Regions from separate parts of the Neobacillus sp. NPDC058068 genome, predicted to be linked through region 2. Evidence: riboswitches for the same ligand, from Rfam matches in the RefSeq annotation. Region 2 holds a riboswitch; each other region holds the start of a gene.
The links. A riboswitch is a leader RNA that binds a small molecule or an ion and turns the genes downstream of it on or off. The one in region 2 is predicted to bind thiamine pyrophosphate.

Region 1 (3,279 bases), on a different contig from region 2:
TTTGCATCCAACTTCGTTTTTGTCGGAAAAACAGGTCCAATCCCGAAATAATCAGCCCCATCCCTTATGGCGATCATCGCCTCTTCATTGTTATGTACAGAAACACCAAGGATCCTGTCGCCAATCTTCTCTCTCACGGTTTTGACCGCCTCATCCTCCTGCCCGATATGAACACCATCTGCCTCAATCTCAAGTGCTAGTTGAATATCATCATTGACAATGAAAGGAATCTGGTGCTGTTTGCAGATTGCCTGGAGTTCTTTGGCAAGTGCGCGCTTTTCAACTCCCGTTAATTCCCCTTCTCCCTTTTCACGGAACTGAAAAAGGGTAATTCCACCTGCGATGGCTTCCATTAATACTTCGACTGGATTTTTCCTGCAGTTCGTAGTGCCCATGATAAAATAAACACTTAATGCCTCACGCAAGTCTTTCATGACCTTGCCAACTCCTTTATGTATTTTCTTTTTCGATAAGCCCAATGGTTAGTGGGTCCATGTCCCTGTCCAATCGTTAGGCCATCTTCAATTGCTGCTTGAATAAAATCCTTTGCTGTTAAAACAGCTTGATATACATTTGAGCCCTTAGCTAATTCAGCGGTTATGACGGCGGAGAAAGTGCATCCTGTTCCATGCGTGTTCTTTGTTTGAATGCGCTTGCTCGTAAAGGTGTAGAACTCGGCGCCATCAAATAATAAATCAGTTGATTCAGATTCATTTTCATCATGACCGCCTTTGATAACGATATTTTTCACACCTATTTCATAAAGTCGTTTGGCTGCTTCCTTCTTATCCTCATATGTCTGAATCGCCATGCCAGTCAGCACTTCCGCCTCAGGAATATTCGGAGTCACCACTTTAGCCAGCGGCAATAAATTCTTTTTCATTGAAAAAATAGCTTCCTGCTGGAGCAAGGAGGCGCCGCCTTTTGCAATCATCACAGGGTCAACCACTACATTCTCCCATTGATATTTTTTGAGATGTTCCGAAACGGCCTCGATGATTTCTGCGCTAAAAAGCATTCCTGTTTTCACGGCGTCCATACCGATATCCTCCCCAATGGCCTCAATCTGTTTGGCAACTGCCTCAACCGTCATCGGATAAACCGCATGAACTCCCAAAGTATTTTGAGCTGTAATTGCAGTTAAAGCCGACATGCCGTAAACCTCTAACTCTTGGAATGTCTTCAAATCAGCCTGAATCCCCGCACCGCCGCCGCTATCAGAACCTGCAATTGTTAATGCCTTTTTCATCTTACATTCCTCCGGTTATTTTTTTAAAAGAAGCATATAATTTTATCTCTTCAGTCGAAACCGATGACAATTGATTTAAAAATTCGATTTGGAAGCTGCCCGGCCCCATTTCCGCGGTTTTATGGGCTGCCTGTTCCGCTGCAATGCCATAGTATGCTAGGGCGGCTACAGAGGCCGTGAGCAGATCCTTTTCCACTCCCGCAAAAGCTCCAATCACGGAGGTTAGGAGGCAGCCGGTGCCTGTTACTTTTGTCAAAATCGGGTGTCCGTTGGCAACTAGATAGGTGGTTTCTCCGTCTGACACAACATCCTCCTTTCCAGTAACGACAACGACACAATTTAATTTTTTGGCAGCAGTGATGGTGAGATCCAGAATGTTTCCTTTTGTATCCCCTGCATCAACGCCTTTAATTTCCCAATTCTCCCCAATGACATTGGCGATTTCGGCGGCATTCCCTCTAATCACTGAAACCTTGACTTCGTTCATGATTCTTTGTGCAGTTTCCGTTCGGTACCGGGTAGCACCCGCGCCAACCGGATCAAAAATTACGGGAATATCGTGCTCATTGGCGGCTTTTCCAGCCAAAATCATTGCCTCCACCGTCTGTGAATTTAACGTCCCGATATTCAAAACTAGTGAACTAGCAATCTGTGCCATGTCTGCTGCCTCTTCGACGGCATTGGCCATGACGGGTGACGCACCGAGGGTAAGAAGCCCATTTGCCGTAAAATTTGTGACGACGACATTGGTGATGTTATGGACAAGTGGATTTACCTCCCTTACTTTTTGTAAAGTCTCGGATAATTTAATTTTTTCCATTTTACTCTCTCCCTTTTTTTAAAAATAAAAAAACCAGATCCCCCAAAAAGGACCTGGTTAGTAAGCATGTGAATAAAATAACTTTATTTCACTTAACTACTTTCCTACGCTGGTATTACCCAGATCAGGTCCAAAGGGTTAAAAACATAACGTTTTCTCTCAGCCTGAATTCAGGGCACCCCTAGTAGATACATCACATATTAAATTATGTTCATAGTAACGCTAACTCCCATAGTTGTAAAGAAAATTGTTCCAGTTTAAATGGTAATCTCATTTTCCTAACAGTTTTATGCTCATTCCTTAAAATTTGTTTATTTCTTAAATTCGCACATAGAATCACTATATTCGCCCGGTGGAACGTCGAATTCGCCCATGGAATTTAGCTTTAAGAATCTCATTCGTCGAATATCCATTCCCTATTTTAGCTTTTCGCTAATTCCATAAGCTCTTTTAGTTCATTTGTAAATCCCTTTACCGCGCGATGAGCGACCACGGTGACTGGGACACCCATAAAGCCGAGGTTCTCCACTTCCTTTTGATATTGAGAATTGGCTGACACGTTTCTAGTTTCAAACGAAATCCCTTCCTGTGTCAGGACTTTTTTGACCATATCACATTCAATGCAGTCGTTTGTCGTATAGACGATGACCTGTTTTTTCATTAATCATTTTCCCCTCTTTCTAGGTTTTTCACAGGTTATCTATGAAAATGGGAAAGCCGCCCCTGAACTCGATAATTGTCAGTTCTTGCGCTTTCCCAAGCAATAATTACATTATAAACGATGAACGATAAAATACTATATTAGCAGTGCAAAAGAAACAAAGCACATTAAAATTACGAGGATCACTGAAGAAATTACAAAAAAAACCAAAATGTCCACCTGGGGTGGACATTTGCCGAAAGTGTCTTTTTGTGGTGCCTGACACCCTCTTTGAAACCCCTTTATATTTTGGAAAAAAAAAATCAAGAATTTCAATTCCAGACCTAGTTGTGTCTTGGTGTTCTAACTGTTTGCATGGATGGGGTTGTATATTTTTTTGATAAATTTATGAACTAGTTCGGGCAGTATTTTTTTTCGTCTTGTCACTAGCGCCGTGACCATCGCCTTTTTTTCATCCTTTGACACATTCCAGTCATCAGGGATGATTTCAACGATTTCCTCTATTAATAGAATTGGAATGGTTTGAATGACTTCCAATTGTTCGAAAAA
Region 2 (3,279 bases):
AATTCCATCTTACTTCATTAACGAGTTTATTCAAAGAGAAAAAATCACATTTATTACTGTAAGGGAGTGTGGGACGATGATTGATAACATGATGGAAGCTGTCCTTTACCACCAATTTGGCGATCCGGATGTAATGAAAGTTGCGCAGCTGAAACGACCGGAACCACAGGAAGGTGAAGTCCTTGTTCGCATTCATGCTTCAGGCGTATTGCCAATTGATTGGAAACTACGTCAAGGATGGATTCCTATGCCAGTACGCTTTCCTGTTATTCCAGGCAGTGCATTTGCGGGTATTATTGAAAAAGTAGGAGCAAATGTTACCGAATTTGAAGTTGGACAAAAGGTGTTTGGACGTAGCTCTAATGGGACTTACGCAACTTATACGACCGTTTCGACAGATACTATCGCGTTGAAGCCGGAATCGATTGGATTCGAGGAAGCAGCAGTGATATCCGGCGGTGCAACAACTGCTTGGCAAGTATTGATCAATGACGGGAATGTAACGGCCCAAGATCGGGTTCTGATTCATGGTGCTGCAGGTGGGGTAGGACTGTTTGCCGTTCAATTTGCAAAATGGAAAGGAGCATACGTCACAGCGACAGCTGGTCCAGCTAATGTGGACTTCGTTTATTCCATAGGAGCAGATACGGTTATTGATTACACTTCAACTCAGTTTGAAAAGGTCGTTCATGACATGGACTTTGTTTTCGATACTGTTGGAGGAGAGACACTTGAGAGATCTTGGAACGTTATTAAACAAGGCGGGACACTAATTTCAATAGCGGGACAACCGTCATTAGAAAGAGCACAAGAAGAAAACGTTAAGTTGATTAAGCCAAGTCGGTTGTTTGCTAAGAAGGATTTGGAGGCTATTGCAAGATTAATGGATGAAGGGAAAGTAAAAGGGTACGTTGGTCAGCGGTTTTCATTGCAAGAAGCAGTAAAGGCTCATGAACTTAGTCAACGTGGACATGGACGCGGCCGAATCATACTTTCACTAGTTGAATAACCATAAAGCAGTTATTTACTTTTGTGATGCAATCATTTTAGATTAGCAACCTCAGTATTTAATTCTTATTAATTTAATGAATCGCTTGATAAAACTATCAAATATTAATCGTTTATTCATAGTTTGTTCATTTCTAAAGGTTATGATAAATACATGAAACGGACATAATCTTTTCATCCCTTTCAACCCCCTTTTAATATATATTTTTTATCCGGCCAATTGCCGGATATTTTTTTTGATCTTATTACTTAATTATGAATCCTTTGCCATTTGCACTTCCGACTGCTCTGATAGCCTTTTTATTCCCAATCAAAACAGCAATATCAAAGAAGAATTTCTTCGTTGCACTCCTTTCTAAAGAATTACCATATTTTGCACTGGTCAAAATAAAGGTTTCTGTTATAATTTGTTTGGAATAAAATTTAATAGCTAGAATTGTAGGGGGACCGGTGTTGCCGGTTGAGATAGCATCCTTAAGATGCTGACTCTTAGAACCTGATCTGGTTAATGCCAGCGGAGGGAACATATTCTTAAACAAATAAATTTGTTTGCTTATATGCGCCCTGGGTTCTCCCCTAGGGCGCTTTTATTATGTACATAGGAGGAATAGGAATAATGAAGAAGTGGTTAATCGCAATATGTTCATTATTAATGATTGCGGGCTGTAGCAATTCGAATTCAGCATCAGAAGCGAACAAGAATGACAAACACTCTCTGAAAAAGGTATCTGTCGTACTAGATTGGACACCAAACACGAATCATACCGGTTTATATGTGGCAAAAGAAAAAGGCTATTTTAAAGATGAAGGATTAGATGTGGACATCATTATGCCAGGTGATGCTGGAGCAGATCAGCTTGTGGCTTCAGGTAAATCAGAGTTTGGCGTAAGCTATCAGGAATCGATCACACAAGCTCGCATACAAGGAGTTCCACTTGTTTCTGTCGCAGCCGTTATTCAACACAATACATCTGGTTTTGCCTCACCAGCTGCAAAAAACATTGTTTCACCAAAGGACTTTGCAGGTAAAACATACGGTGGCTGGGGCTCACCTGTTGAAAAATCGGTTATTTCTTCCTTAATGAAGAAAGAAAATGCCGATGTCAATAAAGTTTCGATTGTCAATATGGGAGATACTGATTTCTTTACAGCTGTGAAACGAGACATCGATTTCGCATGGATTTATTATGGATGGACTGGTGTTGAGGCAGAGCTCCGTGGAGAAAAGCTCAATATGGTATACCTAACAGACTACTCTGATAAACTCGATTATTATACACCAGTTATCGCAACGAATGAAAACATGATTAAAGAAAACCCAGATACAGTAAAAGCTTTTGTAAAAGCTGCTTCCAAAGGGTATGAATTTGCAATTAAACATCCATCCGATGCTGCCGACATTTTAATTAAAGATGTGCCTGACTTGGATCCAAAGCTTGTGAAGAAAAGTCAAGAATGGCTAGCCTCTAAATATCAGGATGATGCACCAAGATGGGGCGAGCAAAAACAAAAAGTATGGGAAAATTATGCTACATGGATGTTTGACAATGGACTTCTTGAGAAAAAGCTTGATGCTAAAAAAGCATTTACAAATAAATTTTTACCACAATAAGGGGGAAATGAAATGACAAATTCACTGATCAGTATTCAAATCATACCAAAAACAAAAAATGGCGAAAGTGTTATTCCTTATGTAGATGAAGCAATCCGAGTGATTCAAGAGTCAGGGGTAAAATTCGAGGTACATCCGCTTGAAACCACAATGGAAGGCGATTTTCAGCAATTACTACAGGTGATCACGAAAATGAATGATCGCATGATTGAGATGGGCAGCAGTAACGTTATCTCACAAATAAAAGTATTGTACCAGCCATCAGGGATCTCCATGGATCAGCTTACGGAGAAATATAGATAATGATGAAAATCATAGCGAAAGGGTGGAGACCGGTATTGGTTCTCCTCCTTTTATTCATTGTATGGGAAACGGTTACGATTAAAACTGGAGTTCCGGATTGGCTTTTACCCACTCCGACAAAAATATTTTATGAGGGTTTCGATGGTTGGGCTAACTTTTACCCTCATTTATTATCAACGATCAAATTATCCTTACTCGGATTTGCATTCGGTTTATTAATCGGGGTAGTTACAGCTATTCTATTGCACTTGCTCCCTTTCATTCGGGAATCGATTTATCCGTTGCTAATCATCTCACAAAACATTCCTATTATCGTCCTAGCTCCTCTTTTAGTGATTTGGTTTGGCTTTGGATTA
Region 3 (3,279 bases), on a different contig from region 2:
TTTCCGTTCTGACGGAAAAGCATTCTCCTTTAACAGGATAAACATCAATGTCCATCCCGGTTTCACTCATTAATTTTGCAGCCCAAGCTCCGGTGGCGACGACAACTTGTTCACTATGTATGACTCCATTGGTAGTTTTAACCCCTTTAACCTGACCGTTTTCATAAACGAAAGAAACGACCTCAGTATGTTCACGAATTTCTGCTCCAAAATATTCAGCTGCTTTTGCAAACGCTTTTGTCAACTTTGCTGGATGCACATGCCCATCGTTAGGGAGATACATCCCTCCTGAAACACTTGGTGATAAAGACGGTTCCATTTCACGTATTTCCTTAGTGTTAAGCCATGTTATAGTTGGATCCCAATTCCTTTGAAAGATGACCTGCTTTTTTACTTCGAATGCTAGTTGCTCCGTTTCGGCGATTTTTAACATTCCTTTATTTACATACTCGATATCAATTCCAGTGTATTCAAATAACTCACTTGAGAGAGTCGCAAACATTGCCTGGCTTTTTAAAGCTAACTGGAATAAAGGACCATCTTGTTCAATCTCCGCTTGTGCTGCCAGCATTCCAGCAGCCGCACTTGACGCTTGGCAAGCCAATCGGCCCTTCTCAATTATGATTACTTTTCTTCCCATTTTTGATAGCTGATAGGCTATTGAGGATCCGTTAACTCCTCCTCCGATTATGGCAACATCAAATAAATTTCCCACCTTATCCACCTCCATCTTTTAATACATTTATATAGGACTTTACTGCTTTTAGTGGATCGTCAGCTTCTAAAACCCCCGACATGACAGCGACCCCTTTTGCTCCTGCCTGAAGTACCTGCCCCGTATTCTTAGCTGTTATGCCTCCGATAGCAATAACTGGAATGTCCAATTGTGTTAGCCTTGATAATTCCTCCAACCCTTTAGGGCCCATACCTGGTTTTGATTGAGAAGGAAAGACATGGCCGTAAATCACGTAATCTGCGCCCTTCTCTTTTGCTTCAAGTCCTTCTCTGTAGGAGTGGATTGAACTACCTATCATGAGCTGTGGGAAATATTCTTTAACAATGGCTGTATCTAAACTATGAAAGGCTAATTGGACTCCTCGGGCCCTTGTAACCAGGGCAACATCCAGCCGATCATTAATAATAATCTTTGAAGGTGGGATGTTTACATTTATTAAAAGCTTGACTGCTTGAAATAGTTCCTTTGCTGTTTTTTGTTTTTCTCGTAAGTGGATTGCGGTTACATATGGGTGAATATCGGTAACTATTTCACGAAGCTTCTCAATCGGCATTTTACCGTTTGAAATAATATGTAACTCTTTATCTTTTACACTAGTTAATATACAAGTCACCCCTTTAAGAAGATTCCGCTTTGTTCGATTGAAGTGAAAAACAAAAAAACCACTTTCTTTGATTAAGAAAGTGGTTGAAAATTTGAAATAAAAACATTTGATCTTCAAATATCATGGTTCCCACTTCCCTACGCTGGTATTACCCAGATCAGGTTCATAGAGTCCTGAAGTAGCACTTCAATCTCAGCCTTTTAAAAAGGCACCTCTAGCGGATAAACTTCACCTATTATGTTGTTATAATATCCTCACATGGTTAATGTTAACACCTTCATTAGAAATGTCAAATGGTTTTTTATTGCTCAAAATAGTAAAAAGAAAACCAACTTTATTTATTAGGAAAAGGTTACACTTTTTTTCTTTCATTCGGCGAACATGATTTTTATTTCATTTTCAGCCTCAATCATTCTTCCGAAGCGGTATCCTTCAACCAATACATGGCGCTCATGGTCATTTAAGCGCCGGTCCCATTTCGTTTCAAGATAAAGTATCACTTCGTTATAAAAAATGTCGGGATATTCAAAAGGTTCATTCATGAATGGATCACCTCACCGTCAAATAAACTTCATCCTCCACCATCCTGTCCAATTTTTTTCATTTTAATTACCGTTTTTTTCGACCTCTAATAGCGGTCGTTTTCTCAAAAATTAACCCCCTAGCGCTCCAGCAACATCATAGCTACTAAAGTCAATTTCTGTTTCTTTTCCTAACACTAGTTTTGCCAGTTCCGCACCGAGATAAGGGCCACTTGTTAACCCAGATGCCCCCAATCCATTTGCTAGAAAAATCCCTTCATAATTTGGCAAAGCTCCTGCCACTGGAAGAAAGTGCGGGGCAACCGGGCGGAAACCTACCCTTGTTTCAACAAAGGTGCTATTCGCTAAACCGGGAGCTGTTTCTAATACTTTGCCTAAAATCTCATTCACTCCGCCAGCGGTTACGCGGGGATCAAATCCAGCCTCGTTTTCGTGTGTTGAACCGACGATTACACGTCCATTGTCAAGTGTGAGCAGATATTGGTTATTAGGCGGCATGACAACCGGCCAAGAGCCAGTATCTGTTTCAGGCATTTCCAGATGAACAATTTGCGCTTTTTGCGGTTTTATTAAAAAATCAACACATAATGGCTGGAGAAGTTCATTTCCCCATGCCCCTGCGGTAACAATCACCTGATCAGCAAACAGCGTTTTATCCTCAAGTTTAATTCCAATCACACGATTTTGTTTAATAACAAGGGACGCATTCCCTTTCAGAAAAGTAACCCCATGCTTTATGGAGGCACGAATCAATGCTTTACACAATGCTCTTCCATTTACGCGTGCACCGCCGCTAACGTAAACAGAGCCAAATTCCTCCGATAACGGCGGAAAAAGTTCTTTTGTTTCTATAGGCGATAAAATCCTAATCTCGCCAATTTCAGTTGCATCCTCCCGACGGTTTCGTGCTCGTTCTGCCATTTGTTCTAGTTTATGAAAATCAGTATGAAGGCTTAACGCCCCTACCCGTTTATAACCTGTATCTTGTTCTCCGTTTGCTTCTAATTGCTCAATTAACTCCGGATAGTAACGAGCCCCGCCTTTTGCTAACCTGTACCATGCTTGATTTCGCCTCTGCGAAAGCCATGGACAAACAATTCCGGCAGCTGCAGCTGTAGCCTGTCCTATGTCCTCGCGATCCACTAAGATTACCTCAGCATTTTGTTTTGCAAGATGATAGGCCGTAGATGCACCGAGAATTCCTGCACCAATAATGATTATTTTTTGCATAGTACACCTATTTCCTTGTATAATAGACTCCACTTTTCACCTTCATCATATAATAAACCAGTTCTCTTCGCGAAAAAAATGATTCCATCTGTTTATTTTTATTCATTATAAGCATATTGCTTATACATTTTAACTAGATTGGTTACAATTCTAATAGAAATGGAGGA

Region 1: it holds a riboswitch for thiamine pyrophosphate, as region 2 does, so the genes downstream of both, thiM (hydroxyethylthiazole kinase) here and ACFVSW_RS12255 (ABC transporter substrate-binding protein) in region 2, are expected to answer to the same signal.
Region 3: it holds a riboswitch for thiamine pyrophosphate, as region 2 does, so the genes downstream of both, tenI (thiazole tautomerase TenI) here and ACFVSW_RS12255 (ABC transporter substrate-binding protein) in region 2, are expected to answer to the same signal.

What each region holds. Positions count from the first base shown of each region.
Region 1 is NZ_JBHVSI010000010.1:90,716-93,994, forward strand. It holds gene thiE (thiamine phosphate synthase) at 1-434, opposite strand, end outside; gene thiD (bifunctional hydroxymethylpyrimidine kinase/phosphomethylpyrimidine kinase) at 431-1,249, opposite strand; gene thiM (hydroxyethylthiazole kinase) at 1,251-2,069, opposite strand; TPP riboswitch at 2,154-2,262, opposite strand; gene ACFVSW_RS13255 (glutaredoxin family protein) at 2,491-2,730, opposite strand; gene ACFVSW_RS13260 (HipA family kinase) at 3,073-3,279, opposite strand, start outside.
Region 2 is NZ_JBHVSI010000009.1:82,010-85,288, reverse strand. It holds gene ACFVSW_RS12260 (NADP-dependent oxidoreductase) at 77-1,009, shown strand; TPP riboswitch at 1,439-1,548, shown strand; gene ACFVSW_RS12255 (ABC transporter substrate-binding protein) at 1,625-2,620, shown strand; gene ACFVSW_RS12250 (thiamine-binding protein) at 2,633-2,923, shown strand; gene ACFVSW_RS12245 (ABC transporter permease) at 2,923-3,279, shown strand, end outside.
Region 3 is NZ_JBHVSI010000001.1:31,208-34,486, reverse strand. It holds gene ACFVSW_RS00170 (NAD(P)/FAD-dependent oxidoreductase) at 1-715, opposite strand, end outside; gene tenI (thiazole tautomerase TenI) at 717-1,457, opposite strand; TPP riboswitch at 1,458-1,566, opposite strand; gene ACFVSW_RS00160 (hypothetical protein) at 1,709-1,882, opposite strand; gene ACFVSW_RS00155 (NAD(P)/FAD-dependent oxidoreductase) at 1,994-3,112, opposite strand.